DNA from 2 places in the Planococcus sp. APC 3900 genome. Region 2 is predicted to be linked to the other one. Evidence: riboswitches for the same ligand, from Rfam matches in the RefSeq annotation. Region 2 holds a riboswitch; the other holds the start of a gene.
What was found. A riboswitch is a leader RNA that binds a small molecule or an ion and turns the genes downstream of it on or off. The one in region 2 is predicted to bind FMN.
Positions count from the first base shown of each region.

Region 1 (7,835 bases), on a different contig from region 2:
GAGTAGAGTGAATGACTCCGTTTTTCATCGGCTATATGAAGAATACCATCAGGATGTTTTTCAGTTCCTGATTTATCTTGTGAAAAACAGGCACTTATCAGAAGACTTGATGCATGAAGTATATATTCGTGTATTTCGTGCATATGACCGGTTTGAAGGGAAGAGTTCTGAGAAAACATGGCTTTTTTCGATTGCAAAAAATGTAGCAATCGATCATTTTCGGAAAACGGCTGTGCGAAAAAAACATTCCATGGAGTTTTTTGATTGGGAAACCCAGCAATTGGTGTCGACCGAAAGGATTCCTGAAGAAGTCTCCATGTTGAACGAAGATAAGATTTTACTCTATAAAACATTGGATACCTGCACAGGCGATCAGAAAATGGTGATCATCATGCGTTTTTTTCAGGATTTGTCGATAGCCGAAACGGCCGATATTTTAGGCTGGACGGAAGGCAAAGTAAAAACCACTCAACATCGTGCAATCAAAGCCTTGCGTGAAAAATTAATAGCCAAGGAAGGGGGAGATGAAAATGCCGAATAACAAATGGACCGATGATTCCATCGAAGATTTGTTGAAGGATTTCCCCGCAATAAAAGACCATCGGCCAAAAGAAGAAGTTTACAATCGGTTGGTTCAGAAAGAGAAAAGTCCAAAACGGCCGAAAAAATGGTTGCCTTTGCTGGCAGCTGCATTGGCGTTTATTACTATCGGCATTTTGGTTGCTGCAATCATCAATCAAAATGGTATTGATTCTGCCCAAAACCCCCAAAATCCGGTCGAAGAACCTCAAGAACCTTCTGCTACCCAAGATGGTGCAGCAGAGGAAACAGGCGAGGTTCCTGAAGCGGAAGGAGCAGGAGGGTTTACCACAGCGCAGGTGGACGAGCCGTCACGGACTGCTGCCTATGAAGAACTGATCGGTGACCAAACACTGATGACGATCGGCCTCACTGAAAATGCATTTGTCGTGCCGGTATCGTTTTTGGTTCCTGAAGAACAGATAAATGCGGTTTTTGGAAATGCCGCTCCGTCTTCACTTGAGCTTTATCAGGAATTTGCAGATGACATCGATGAGACACTTCTCGGCTTTGACGAATACCATCCGTACGCTGGAAGCTTTGAAGAAACATCCATGGGTATTCGGCACCTATTGCCGCCTGACCATGCATACGACTTGGCTTCTGCAAGCATCGGTGTCTACTTCAATACCTTGGCAGCGACATTCCCGGATGCAAATGAAATTGAAATTGCCAATGAAGATGGATCGCCAGCAGAATTCGGTGAAATCGGTCCAGTAGAACCAATGAAACCTAAAGTGGAAAACCTCGCTTATTATTCTTATTCTGCTGCTAACGGTGAAGTTTACCTCGTTCCTGGATACGATATGCCGTTTGATACAGCAAATGAAGCAATTGAGGCGTTGGCGAAAAATCCAAATGATTTTTATCAGGCAACCATACCAGTTGATACGGACTTTGAAATTACGGAAGCGGAAGGCATAATGCAAGTTGAATTTAAAGAGACAGTTGATTTGGACTCGCTAGATCAGCGGGAAGCGGGTCGGATGATTGAAAGTCTGGCCTTGACCGCTTCGGCTTTTGATAAAGAACTGGCTATAACGGGCGTTCAGCCGGAAAAGTGGAACAGCTTCGACTTTAGCCGACCTTTGCCGGTTCCGTTAGCGCCGAACTTGATGGACTGGCCGATACCTTAATAAAAGGAGCGTTGTAAAACAAATATGTTTACAACGCTTCTTTTTTATACTAAGATTAGGCCATAACAAAATATCGATTCATCTTCGGGGCAGGGTGCAATTCCCTACCGGCGGTAATTGAACTCTGTTCATAAGCCCGCGAGCCGTAAAACGCAGGATTTGGTGAGACTCCAAAGCCGACAGTATAGTCTGGATGGGAGAAGGTGAAGGTGCGGACGTTTGTCGTTTACATGTAGACGGAACGCTTATTAAGTGTGCCTTTTCTCCCTTAAGTGTTTGTTGCTTAAGGGTTTTTATATGTAAATGCAGTGTCCAAGCCTTTCTTCTGGTGAATCACGACAAGGAGAGAGGAATATGAAGAACAAGAAGTTGCAAACGATGATCGTAATTGGGATGTTGAGTAGTATTTCATTTATTTTAATGCTTTTCAACTTTCCGCTGCCAGCTTTACCTGCATTTTTGAAAGTTGATTTCAGTGACGTTCCTGCTTTGATCGCAGCCGTTACGATGGGGCCAGTTGCCGGAATATTAGTGGCATTCTTCAAAAATGTATTGGATTGGCTATTTGCTGGAAGCCCGACAGGCGTTCCCGTCGGCCATATGGCCAATTTTGTGACAAGCCTGCTATTCATCTTGCCGGTTTATGCCATCTACCACAAAGTAGCGACAAAGAAAGGCATGGCATTCGGATTGGCGATCGGTACATTATCGATGGCGATCGGGATGAGTGTATTGAATTACTTGGTCTTTCTGCCAATGTACACTTACTTCCTTAATATGCCAGCAGAAACAGGCAATGCCCTATTTGGCACCATCGTTTTAGGGATCCTACCATTCAATTTAATCAAAGGCGTACTTTTGACTGCGGTCGTTCTGTTGATGTTCAGCAGTATGCACACGTGGATCGAAAAGCAGCGTTCCTATTATTTATCATAGATAGAAAAGCGCAAGCAGCCGTTAAGCCCCGACAAGCGCTGGAAGCTTTACCGGGAAAGGCGTTCTTTGCCATACAGCTGGGTTGACTTATGACCCTAGGACCTGGTCCGCTGGAATGTGGCCATAAAAGAAAAGCTGAAGCTGACATAACGCAATAAAAAGAAGGCGTTCGGGAGTATTTACTCCCGAACGCCTTTTCCATTTAAATCAGTCTTCGTATTTTAAAGGGTCGCCTTCGAATGATGAATCTGCAACTTTAATGGAGTCTGTTGGACATCCTTCAAATGCATCTTCCATGTCTTCTTCGAGTTCGTCTGGAACTTGTTCTGTCCCCATGTTATTATCTAAAATAACAAATGCGATTCCTTCGTCGTCATAATCATAAATATCAGGTGCCGCTGCACCACAAGCACCACAAGCGATACAAGTATCCTTGTCGACAATGGTATACTTAGCCATATTGTTTTCCTCTCCTTTATCTCCGAACAAGTTCAGTTATACTATCGTTTTTATTCTAAAGGTGTTTGAGTAGTTTTTCAACCCAAAACCGCTAGGGGGCGCAAGCTTGTTATTCACCGAACTGATTTTGGCCATTATGAAAGCCGTCGACAGGCAGCGGACGCTCACTTCCCCATTTCATTTGATCAAAGGAAAGAAGTCCGGCCAGACCATCCAGGATATCGGTTATTTCAACCTATATCCTTATTTCGGCGTGTTACCTAAACTGGATAAGAAAGCCTATGACCAAGCGGTTCAGCGCTTGTTTATGGAGGGGTATTTGTTGGAAAATGAACAGGTAATTGAATTGACTCCGAAAGCGCTGGATGCTGAGGTCGCTCCATCCCCGTTAAATGGCTGGAAATACCGTGGAAATGAGATTATTTTCTTTCAACGGTTGTCACTAATTGTTCAAACTTTATCTAATACGAGCCAAGGCATTAAAATATTTGATCCCATTGTCAATAAGGAAGAAGTGCAGGCATGGGTCAAAACGTATTTGAAGCGAATCGGATTTCGGGATTTAACAGTCGTACAAACGTTTAAAGAGCAACTATTGGCCACCTTAACCAATACGAAAATATCAGAAATACATAAAATGATCCTGATGGAGCGTTTATCAGGACATGAATTGAGTGGGCTAACATGGCAGCAGATCGCCGATTCCAAGGAGTTGGCGATTCTGGATGCCCAATTGATGTTCGTGGAAGCACTGCATGGATGGATGGCTGCCATTGAACACGCAAAACCATCCCTGCTCATTGGATTAATGGAAGGAATCATTCAGCAGTCTTCTTTGACAGAAACCGCCAAACGCACAGAAAAATTATTTGAAAGAGGATTTTCATTGGAACAAATAGCTTCTTTGCGGCAATTGAAAACCAGCACCATAGAAGATCACTTCGTGGAATTGGCGATGAACGATCCCTATTTCAATTTTACGCCGTTTGTAGATCCGCAGTTGTATGAAGCCATCATTGCTGAAAGCCGGCAACGAAAAACGAAAAGATTGCGTGATATCAAAGAGCATTTGCCTCAAGCCAGTTATTTTCAAATCCGTTTGGCTTTAGCCATTAGGGAGGAACAAGGATGAATCTAGAGAAATTATTGTATTCTGCCTACGGTTTTTCTTCATTCCGTCCAGGTCAACGGGAGATCATCGAGCAGGTATTGGCTGGAAAAGATGTCATTGCACTGCTGCCGACAGGAATGGGGAAATCCATCTGTTACCAGCTTCCAGCAAAGATTCTGCCTAACAGTGTATTGATTATTTCCCCGTTATTGTCTTTAATGCAAGATCAAGTGGCGCAGTTGAAGAAGATGGGGGAAAAATCAGTAGTTGCCATCAATTCTTTTCTGAAGCCTGAGGACAAAGAAAAGGTATGGAGCAATCTCGGCTCCTATAAATTCATTTTTGTTTCACCGGAAATGCTGGTTCAGCCATATGTGAAACAAAAGCTTCAGCAAATACGAATTTCTTTACTGGTTGCTGATGAAGCCCATTGCATTTCTCAATGGGGATTTGATTTCCGGCCGGATTATTTGCGGATTTCAGAAATCCTGCCCGCTTTAAACTTTCCGCAAGTACTGGCATTGACGGCGACTGCTACAGATAAAGTAACGGAGGAAATAAGGGAATACTTATCCTTGAAAGAACCCTATATCTATAGGCATCCAATGGACAGGGAAAATATTGTCTATGATATCAAGAAATTCGATGACCAACGTGACAAGCTTGAATTTCTGAAGGGGTTTATTCGTAAGTTCAGCGGTCCCGGAATCATTTACGCAGGAACTAGAAAAAAGTCCCAAGAACTTTCTTCTCTTTTGGCAGAACAGGGAGTTTCTTCGGCATTTTACCATGGCGGTATGGAACATCAGGACCGTGTCTTTGTCCAACAGCAATTTCAAAACGGAGAGCTGCAATGGATCTGCTCAACAAATGCTTTTGGCATGGGTGTCCATATACCGAATATCCGGCACGTCATCCACTTTCAATTGCCGACTTCGATAGAAGGTTATGTTCAAGAAGTGGGAAGGGCCGGACGGGACGGACAGCCGGCATTGGCTACCCTGCTTTATGCGCAAGGAGATGAAGCCTTGCTGGAAAGTTTGGTGATGGACGACTTGCCGACACAGCATGAAATCGAAGCTGTTTATCGAAACGGCACGGCTGCAACTCATTTAATCGACCAAGGAATCGTCCGGGAGACGGCTTTTCGGGTTGCTTCTTATTGGATCACCAAATTGCCATTGGAAGGCGTAAACAAGCAAATGGAGCTTCTTAGACGAGGGAAATGGGAGCAGGCGGCAAAAATCCGTGAATTGCTGTCATTGGAAAGTTGTTTGCGGAGCTATATCATCAGCTGTTTTGATCAACAGCTTGCCGATAAGCCTTCGAATTGCTGTATCAACGATGGAATTGATTATGAAGTGTTTGCGGAGTTTTTGCCTCCGGCAGAAAAGCAGCAACCGCTTGATTGGCAAGATCGATTGCGTGTAATATTACCTATATAAGATTCTCGTTAACTGTCATTTACAAATGAGTCTTTTTTCGTCATAATAGATATATTAGTACAGATAGGGGTCGTCATGAATGGGAAATAACAGTTATTATGAGTCGGTTGAAAAAAACCGGCAGGAAATATCGATAGACAAAAATTCTGCTTTGTCGAGAGCAGCTCAGCGACAGGCACAAAAGCCTAGGCCAAACCCTAAAAAGAACAAAAGCCTATTGATGCCTGCGTTATTCTTTATTTTTATCTTAATACCCGTTACTTTACTGATTTTTGTAGCTTTCTTATATGAACCCGATGATTCATTGACAGCTAAACCTGCAGAAAATGAAGTGAGTTTTGAGATGAATTCCCAACCATCCAATTCTGCTGTAGTGGCGGCCGAGGAAGAAGAAAAAGAAAAAGACAAAGAAAAAGCGAAAAAAGCAGCTGAAGAAAAAGAGAAAGCTGCTGCAGAAAAAAAACAAGCTGAGAAAAAAGCTGCTGCAGAAGCCGATGCCGCTGAGAAAGCTGAAGCTGAAGCAAAGGCGAATGCTGAAGCTAAGGCAATAGCCGATGCACAAGCGAAGGAAAAAGCTGAAGCAGAGGCCAAAGCGAAGGCGGATGCAGAAGCGAAAGCCGTTGCTGATGCTCAAGCGAAAAAAGAGGCAGAAGCGAAAGCTGCTGCTGAAGCCCAGGCGAAAAAAGAAGCGGAAGCAAAAGCTGAAGCGGATAAAAAAGAAGAAGTGCCAAGCGCAAACGGCAAAACTTACGTGGTCCAGTCCAGTGAAACGCTTTACCGCATCGCCGTCAATAATTACGGTGCTGCAGGAGCCGCTGCGGCAGTCGAAAAGATCAAACAGGCTAATGGCTTGAGTTCAAACAGCATCAGCCCTGGCCAGACATTGATTCTGCCATAAGCAAATTCGGCTGATTAATAAACTTCCGAAAAGGGAATAGATGTTTATAGATTATAGAAGTGAGGCGAGCAGATGTTTGTAAAAAGCGTAATGGTCAAAAGAGAAAAATGCCATACTGTGCAGTTGGATGATTCCGTACAAGTAGGTTTTGAGTTGCTGGAAAAATACACAATTGATGCATTGCCTGTAGTGGAGGGAACCGAGTACAAAGGGATCTTCACTTGGTATTATGCCTATCGCGCATTTTTCCATTCCGGAAAAACAAAAGAAGAGTTTGCCAAAACCACTAAGGTCCGTGACGTCATTGTAAATGAAGATGTGTATTTGAATATCAATGATGTTTATGAAAAAGCATTGGTGGAATTGAATGATTTCCCGATCATTGCAGTTGTTGAAGACCATCAATTTTTGGGGATTGTAACCAGGTTTGATGTTGTCAATCAATTGCAAAGTGCTTTTGGCATGGACAGACCGGGCTATCGCATCACATTTACATCCGTAGAATCAGAAGGCCGTATCGGCCGCCTTGGTGAGATCATCGAAAAGTTCAAGGAATCGGTTGTTTCCCTTGTGACATTTGATGAGACCAATAAAATGGTTCGCCGCATTGTCCTGAAAATTGAAAAGAAAGACAACATTGACCGTTTTGTAAAAGAACTGGAGAAATCCGGCTTCCGTGTCTTGGATATCGCAGAAGATTAATTTTAAACTAAAATGAAAAAGCATAAGCCTCGCTTATGTTTTTTTCGTTTTTTGGAAGGACGCATCCCCTGATGAAATATTTTATCCGATTAGCTCTAGCAGCTTTTGCGCTGCTTCTTTTTATGGTGCGAAACGCTTTTGCGGAAAAGCTGAATAAGCAAACTATCCATCTGGCCTCAGAAAAGCCATTTGATCCATTTCAACTTCTTTTCATAGCAGATATCCATAGACGAACCATTAAAGCTGATCTTATTGATTTTCCGATCGATCTTATTGTCATCGGAGGCGATCTAGTCGAAAAGGGAGTGCCTTTGAAGCGAGTCGCTGAAAATATCAAAAACCTGACAGCTATCGCACCTGTTTATTTTGTATGGGGAAATAATGATCGCGAAGTGGATGAAACTTCACTCAGAAAAATTTTCGCGCATTACGGTGTGACTGTGCTGGATGACGAATCGGTGTCGCTATTCGGCAATAGCCGGTTGAAACTGGTTGGGCTGGATCATTTCGCTTACAAACCTGATGGCTTTGACAATGCATTTAAAGCTGTTGAAGTCGGTGATACCGTA
Region 1 is NZ_JASDCT010000005.1:229,664-237,498, reverse strand. It holds gene sigX (RNA polymerase sigma factor SigX) at 8-541, shown strand; gene QMA04_RS12420 (hypothetical protein) at 531-1,715, shown strand; FMN riboswitch at 1,792-1,924, shown strand; gene QMA04_RS12415 (ECF transporter S component) at 2,070-2,651, shown strand; gene QMA04_RS12410 (ferredoxin) at 2,859-3,110, opposite strand; gene QMA04_RS12405 (YpbB family protein) at 3,217-4,242, shown strand; gene QMA04_RS12400 (RecQ family ATP-dependent DNA helicase) at 4,239-5,666, shown strand; gene QMA04_RS12395 (LysM peptidoglycan-binding domain-containing protein) at 5,746-6,564, shown strand; gene QMA04_RS12390 (CBS domain-containing protein) at 6,637-7,266, shown strand; gene QMA04_RS12385 (metallophosphoesterase) at 7,338-7,835, shown strand, end outside.
Region 1: it holds a riboswitch for FMN, as region 2 does, so the genes downstream of both, QMA04_RS12415 (ECF transporter S component) here and QMA04_RS02690 (hypothetical protein) in region 2, are expected to answer to the same signal.

Region 2 (7,835 bases):
AGTATTCATACTGCTCGTACTATTAGTATGGGGCGGAATTTGGGGCAGCAACAACTGGGTGCAAACCACAGAATATACAGTAGCGTCTGAAGAACTGCCGCAAGCCTTTGATGGGGCAAGAATTGTACAGGTCTCGGATCTGCACAATGCTACATTTGGCAGAAACCAATCTTCATTGATTGAAAAGGTGGAAGCAGCCAGTCCGGATGCCATCTTTTTGACTGGAGATCTTGTTGACAGCAACCGCTATGATTTGGATTCCAGTTTGGTCCTGGTAGACGCCCTTGTAGAAATGAGCGAAGTCTATTACGTTACCGGAAACCATGAAGTGGCATCCAATAAAGTTGAAGAAATCTTGGGAGCTCTGCGGGAACGTGGTGTGACAGTCTTGGAAAATGATTCGGTTGAGTGGGCGAAAGAAGGGGAGTCGGTTCAAATTGCAGGAATCGATGATCCATTGATGGAGCCGGATATCCATGAAGGAGAAGCTACACAGCAAAGCCTTGCAAATGCTCAGATGACAGAAGATTTCACGCTTCTGCTGGCACACCGGCCGGAGTACTTTCCGATTTATGCCGATTACGGCGTGGATGTAGTCTTTTCTGGACATGCCCATGGCGGCCAGGTCCGTATACCGGGAATTGGCGGCTTGATTGCACCTGGGCAAGGCTGGTTTCCAAAAGTGACTGAAGGCATCTTCGAAGTGAACCAATCGCAAATGGTTGTAAGCCGGGGACTTGGCAATAGCACCTTTCCTGTGCGGATTTTCAACTTGCCGGAAATTGTCGTGGTGACGCTGGAAAAAGGCTAAAGTCGGAATAGGGTATTTGGCGCGCTAGTTATCCAGCCATTTTTCCGCAGCTGAATTTAAATAGTGGACGAATTAAAAGTGAATGTAAATAAGGAGGCAGCTTCATGTGATTAAGAAAAGAGAAGTTACATTGCACCGCTATTCCTCAGGAGTATCGATTGATTACGATTTGCCGTCGGATCAATTGGAATTTACCCGTTTGCCCAAGGAAATTGTTGAAAAAGATGCAAAAGACCGATCGAAACATTTCATCATCATAAAAGCGCGCGGCGAAGATGCCGGTTTCTTTGAACTGGATGAATCAGAGGACAGAAAAAAGTATTCAGATAATCCAAAGGCCTTATTGCTGAGAGGATTTTCGGTGAACCCCAAATTTCAAGGAAGAGGCATCGCAACTGGCTCCATTTATGCGCTTCCTGAATTTATGAAAACGGAATTTCCGGATTTTGATGAAGTGGTGTTGGGCGTCAATGCCCGCAATTTTCCAGCTCAACGCCTTTACCAGAAAGCCGGATTCAAAGATACAGGAAGACGGATTATGCGCACTAAAGGCGAACAGTATGTAATGTCCCTATACTTGGATGAAAAGGAGTGAGAGCAGAAATGCTCCCACTCCTTTTATTTTGTACCTGAACATTCAAAATATAGGTGTTTATGCAAGCTGCACCCCGGGTTGAATAGAGATGAACAGGAAGGACAGGTTGAAGCGCAGGCTAAATAGTCTTTGACCGACAGTTCGTGTCCGCACGTTCCGCATAGTACCGCCTTTTCATCGAACTGGTCTTTGGGCCAAACTTCATGCTTGCCGCAGCCTTCCGCTTGGTGGCATTCAAAGCAGGGAAAGTATTCCTGGCAGCAAAAAAACTTAATGGCGATCCGGTCGATTGGAGAATGGTAATGTGCACAACGTGTTTCAGCATCGACTTTAATGCCCTTAACGATTTGATGATGAGCCATATTCAAAACATCCTTTCTGCAGTATGAGTTTGGCCTGATAAGGCTTCATAAAACGGTACATCGTCTACTGACCGTAAAGTCCGATTGGAAGGGTATCGGTTACATAGGCGTTGCCGCAGGACGCAGCGTTTTTAGCCTATGCTCTGCTTTTCTTTAGCGGGGGATGAAGAACTCCATGCTGATTGAAGTTTTTCTTTATATAACTCAGTTTCTTTCTATGCTACTATGAAAGGGACGAAACTACGAATCTAATTCTTCGGGGCAAGGTGAAATTCCTTACCGGCGGTGAGCAGGGAACTGCAAGTCCGTGACCCGGTTAAGCGAATGCAGGCATAGGCCACTATGTTTAAAGCGCTTAAGCGGTGGAGCTGGTGAAATTCCGGCACCGACAGTTACAGTCTGGATGGGAGAAGAATTCAGAGATCGGTTTCGTTATGTGCCTCTTCTTTTCAATCGTTTGAAATTGAAAGGAGGAATTTGTATGACCAAAATACCTGAACAGGGACCCGTCTCTGGAAATGCAACACACCGATCTTTAATGCTGCTCTTTTCCTCCGCGGAAACCGGGCTTTTTAAAGGTACCCAAAATTGTCGGGAAACCGGCCAGCTTGTTAAAGAAGCAAGGCACATGCAAACAACCTTCAGCGCCATCCTTTCCTCACCACCCATACGCCCCATGGTGGAAAGCACCCAACTACTTGTACGAAAACGAATTAAATCTGCTCCGGCGACCGGAATGGAGGAGTGTGCCTAAATGTTTACAGGTATAGTCGAAGAAGTCGGCCGCGTTGCGCAAGTCCGCGCAAAACCGCAGGCTATGGAACTGACGATTTCCTGTGTGCTGATTTTGGAGGACATGAAGCGTGGAGACAGTATTTCCATAAACGGAGTGTGTTTGACTGTTTCTTCCTTCGATGCTCAAACGTTCACAGTCGATGTCATTCCAGAAACGGTCAAGTCTTCAACAATGAAGGAATTAAAAACAGGAGCGCGCGTAAATCTCGAGCGTGCCATGCCAGCCACCGGCCGCTTTGGCGGCCATTTCGTCAGCGGCCATATCGATGGCGTCGGCGTGATCCGTTCAGTGAAGAAAGAAGCCAATGCTGTCACCAAAACAATTGAACTCGATCCTCAGCTGATGAAATACATGATGCTGAAGGGTTCGATAGCAGTTGATGGGACTTCATTGACGATTTTTAAACTTGGCCACAATACGGTTGCCATTTCCCTCATCCCGACCACACGGGAGGATTCGTTATTAGGCGAAAAAGGGATTGGCGATAAGGTCAATATTGAGTGTGATCTCTTGGCGAAGTATACCGAACGAGTTCAAACCGCAGAACCGAAAATCAGCAGAAGCTGGCTTGCGGAAAATGGATTTTAAAGGGAGATGCTGAAATGATGTTCTACACTGTAGAAAAAGCCGTCGAAGATTTAAAGGCTGGAAAAGCAGTTATTGTAATCGATGATGAAGACAGAGAAAACGAAGGCGATTTTATCGCATTGGCAGAGTTTGCTTCACCTGAGATTGTCAATTTGATGGCGACGGAAGGGCGAGGATTAATTTGTGTCCCGATTGCCGGTTCCATCGCACAGCGATTGGAGTTTGGCTTGATGACTGATCAAAATACAGATGAATTCGGCACCGCCTTCACCATCAGCATTGACCATAGAGATACAACCACGGGTATCAGCGCTTTTGAGCGTTCCCACACCATCACCAGCCTGATCAAGCAAGAAGCGAAGGCTGCAGACTTTAAACGTCCGGGCCATATTTTTCCATTGATTGCGAAAGATGGCGGCGTGCTTGAACGGGCAGGCCATACGGAAGCGGCTGTCGATTTGGCGAAGCTTGCGGGATCTGCTCCGGCAGGGGTCATCTGCGAAATCATGAACCCAGACGGCACGATGGCCCGTGTGGATGATTTGGAGAAAGTGGCAGAGCGGCTCAACCTTGGGGTGTTGACAATCAAGGATTTGGTTGTGTATCAGCAGAAAAACCAGCATACATCAGCGTATTAATTCAATAGAGGAGATGGAAAAATGACTGTTCATTTTGAAGGATATTTAAACGGTGAAGGGTTGCGGATCGGCATCGTGGTCGGACGCTTTAATGAATTTATCACCAGCAAACTATTGAGTGGAGCAGAAGACGCATTAAAACGCCATGGCGTTGGAGAAGATGACGTCTCGATCGCCTGGGTACCGGGAGCTTTTGAAATTCCCCTGGTGGCCAAAAAGATGGCGATGAGCGGGAACTATGACGCCGTCATTACTCTTGGCACAGTCATCAGAGGTGCGACGCCTCATTTCGACTATGTCTGCAGTGAAGTGGCAAAAGGCGTTTCACGGGCCAGCGACCAAGCCAATATCCCGGTCATTTTCGGGGTTTTGACCACGGATTCCATTGAACAGGCCATTGAACGTGCTGGCACAAAAGCCGGCAACAAAGGCTGGGAATCTGCCGCAGGCGCCATTGAAATGGCCAATCTTATGAAAAAATTATAATCTACTGGCACCTGGGCTTTTGTCCGGGTGTTTTTTTGATTAAAAGATGAAGTTTAGGGGAAAGGGATGTATAACGACCTTAGGACTGGAGGATCAGTAGGATGATGTATATAGAAATAGCTTCAAAACTATTTTTTGGCTTAATTGCATTATTGCTGATTACTCGTATCTTGGGGAAAAAAGAAATGTCTCAGTTAACTCCCTTTGACTTTATTTATTCCATTGTGCTAGGCGGGATTTTGGAGGAAAGCATATATGATGATAAAGTAAACCCTTTGCATGTCTGGTTTGCGGTTGCTGTATGGGGAATCATGCTGTATATTATCGAAAAAACGACTCAAAAGAATGATAAAATAAGGAAACTTTTAAAAGGCGAGACCTCCATTTTAATTCAAGACGGCGAATTCAATATAGACGAATTAAATAAGAATCACCTGGAGATGGAACAGCTTCGCGTGATGCTTCGCCAACAAGGTGTTTTTTCATTGAGCGAAGTTTGTGATCTGTTTTTAGAATCAGGTGGAACAATTAGTTTAAAAAAATATGCCAAGTATAAAGAGGTAACGCCTGACATGCTGAATCTGCAGGCAAAAAATGAATCGATAAACTTTTTGTTTGTGGACGAGGGTAAAATAAATGAAGGGATTTTAGAATATGTTGGGAAATCAAAACAATGGCTGTATGACTCCCTTGCCGAGGAAGGTTATCCAAACCTCAAGGAAGTGTTGTATGCGGAATGGTCAGAAACAAATGGATTCTACATTAAGGGATACGATAAAAGTAAAGAGAACATCAAAAAAGTGAACTAGGGTGGAGAGTATGAAAAAAACAATTTACTTGATCAGGCATTGCCAAGCAACTGGCCAGGCACCGGATGCAGAGTTAACGGAAACAGGCAGGCAGCAAGCGCATATATTGGCGGATTTTTTGGGAAATCAGAGAGTGGCCCATCTTGTCGCCAGTCCATTTACCCGGGCCATCCAATCCATTGAACCGGTGGCGGATCGATTAGGTTTGCCGATTGAAGTGGATGACCGATTGGCTGAACGCGTGTTGAGCACGCAGGACTTGCCGGACTGGATGGAAAAACTGGAGGAATCGTTCGGTGATGAAGAGCTGAAGCTTGCGGGAGGCGAATCGGGAAAAGAAGCGGCTGACCGCGCAATGGAAGTGATGAGTGAAATGAAAGATGGGACGGCAGCGGTGACACATGGAAACTTATTAGGTCTGCTCTTGAAAAAAATCGATTCAGGCTATGGGTTTTCAGAATGGCAAAAGCTGACGAATCCGGATGTCTATAAAGTGGAAGTGGAAAATGGCCATTCCTCAGTGGCGCGGATATGGAAATGACAATTTAAAAAGGCCAACAGCTGAGGAGGCTGTTGGCTGTTTAGCGGAATGTCATTCCAGCGTATTTCCTTCATTTGGAATGGGATTATTCTTGAGCAGTCCAGCTAAATGATAGGTATTATAAGCAAGCCGCTGAATTGCGGATTTGGTGAATTCATTGTTGCGCCCGGCATCCATATAAGAATCGCCGGGTCCTGCTTCACCGACCCAATAAGCATCAACATTCGGCGGGATAACAAAACCGATATGGGAAAGCCCGTATAGAATGGAAGCCGCTGAATGTTTTGCTCCATCTTCGTTGCCGGTTACAACCACGCCGCCAACTTTATTGTAGAAAACGGCTTGCCCTTTGTCGTTGGTGACGCTGCTGCTTCCATAAAGGCGTTCAATGGCTTGCGTCGCCAAGGAACTTTTTTCGCCTAGCCAAATGGGGGTGCCGATAATGACAATATCTGCAGCCAATACTTTCTCAAGGATTTGGGGCCATTCATCACCGTCGCCCATGTCTTCCTGGACGCCATAGGCGATGGAGTAATCAGCCAAACGCAAGGTTTCAGATTCTACTCCCAATTGATTATAATGGTATTGAACATCCTTGATAAACCCTTCTGTATGAGAAGGTTCTTTGGAATTTTTCAACGAAGTGTTAAGGAAAAGTGCTTTTAAGGGTTGCATTTTATCGCTCCTTTTATATTTTCGTTTCTGTTTAGTCCTTGTTTTCCCTTTTACCAGGAATATATGCAACAATCGATTCGAGCAATCGTCTGAAGAAAAGAGGTGTTTCAAATGAAAAAAAATGATGCCCTGCCCTATATACTGATTTTCCTCTTGTTGCTAATTAAAGTGAGTGCTTTTCGTGTGCTTATTTTTGATACAAAATCGATTTTGCATATTGTTTTGATTGAATTTCCAATGTGGGCCCTTCTGTTATCTGCTGTTTTGCTGCTGGCAAAAAAACGGATATGGTTGGCTGTTTTTATTTTTAATCTGCTGACTTCCGTCATTTTCTTTACTGTCACGTTGTATATACGCTATTATTCCACCATCCCTTCTTACTACGATTTACAGCAGCTGACGCAGTCGAGTTCTGTCAGCAATACCATTTCGATGCTTGCAAATCCTTGGGATTTCCTGTTCTTTCTAGATGTTATTTTGCTGGTGTTCATTGCCCGCCGCTTCGAAAAACCGGTGAAAATTGTTGCCATGAAATATACGGCAGTCACTATGGCCGCGATTTGTGCGATTACCATTGTGTATGCGCTGCAACAACCGATCATTGATGTTTCTTATTTTGCGAAAGAAAATGGATTTTTGCAGTCTCAGCTGGCTCAATTGTATAATCGTTCCACAGAAACCGCACATGCCTCTTCCAGCAAGCTGTCAGCTAAAGAATTGGAAGAGTTGAAAGGCAATAAGTATGTGGAAGTCAGTAAACACGACAATTTTGGAATCGCGGAAGGGCGGCATTTATTCGTCATCCAAGTAGAATCACTGCAGAATTTCGTGATTGGCCGAACCTTGCACGGCCAGGAAATCACACCAAACCTCAATAAGCTGTTGAGTGAAAGTGCCTACTTCTCCAATGTCTTCCAACAGGTGGGCGCGGGGACAACTTCTGATGCAGAATGGATGGCCAATACCGGACTGTATCCGCAAGGCATGATTCCGACGGCCAACAGCCTCACCGGAAAAGAAGTGCCTTCCCTGGCCCGTACATTAAAAGACGAAGGTTATGGATCTGCCACCTACCATGCGGACGATGTGACATTTTGGAACCGGGATGTGCTTTATCCGGTTCTTGGTTACGAAGAGGTCTTCTCGATCGATGACCTCCCAAATATCAAAACTGTCGGCTTCGGTCCGGCAGATGAAGTGCTGTTTGATTTTGTAGCAGGAGAGCTGCCGCGCCAGCTCGACACTTACGAGCGTATTTATGCCAACATCGTTACAGTCACCAGCCATACTCCATTTGAAATGCCGGGTGCTATGGAGTATCTTAACCTCCCAGCAGAATACGAAGGCATGTACATTGGGAACTATCTGCAATCCATCCGCTATGCAGACGAACAAATCGGCTTATTTATACAGGAACTGAAGGACCGGGGAATTTATGATGAATCCTTAATTGCCATTTTTGGAGACCACTCCGGTATGCACGGCACTTTAGTGACGGAAGAAGACCGGCAGCTATTAAGCAACTTCTTGGGGC
Region 2 is NZ_JASDCT010000001.1:535,350-543,184, forward strand. It holds gene QMA04_RS02675 (metallophosphoesterase) at 1-811, shown strand, start outside; gene QMA04_RS02680 (GNAT family N-acetyltransferase) at 918-1,406, shown strand; gene QMA04_RS02685 (CHY zinc finger protein) at 1,430-1,768, opposite strand; FMN riboswitch at 2,017-2,187, shown strand; gene QMA04_RS02690 (hypothetical protein) at 2,250-2,522, shown strand; gene ribE (riboflavin synthase) at 2,523-3,152, shown strand; partial or broken gene ribB (3,4-dihydroxy-2-butanone-4-phosphate synthase) at 3,170-3,760, shown strand; gene ribH (6,7-dimethyl-8-ribityllumazine synthase) at 3,812-4,276, shown strand; gene QMA04_RS02710 (DUF421 domain-containing protein) at 4,378-5,085, shown strand; gene QMA04_RS02715 (histidine phosphatase family protein) at 5,096-5,626, shown strand; gene QMA04_RS02720 (flavodoxin family protein) at 5,678-6,301, opposite strand; gene QMA04_RS02725 (LTA synthase family protein) at 6,413-7,835, shown strand, end outside.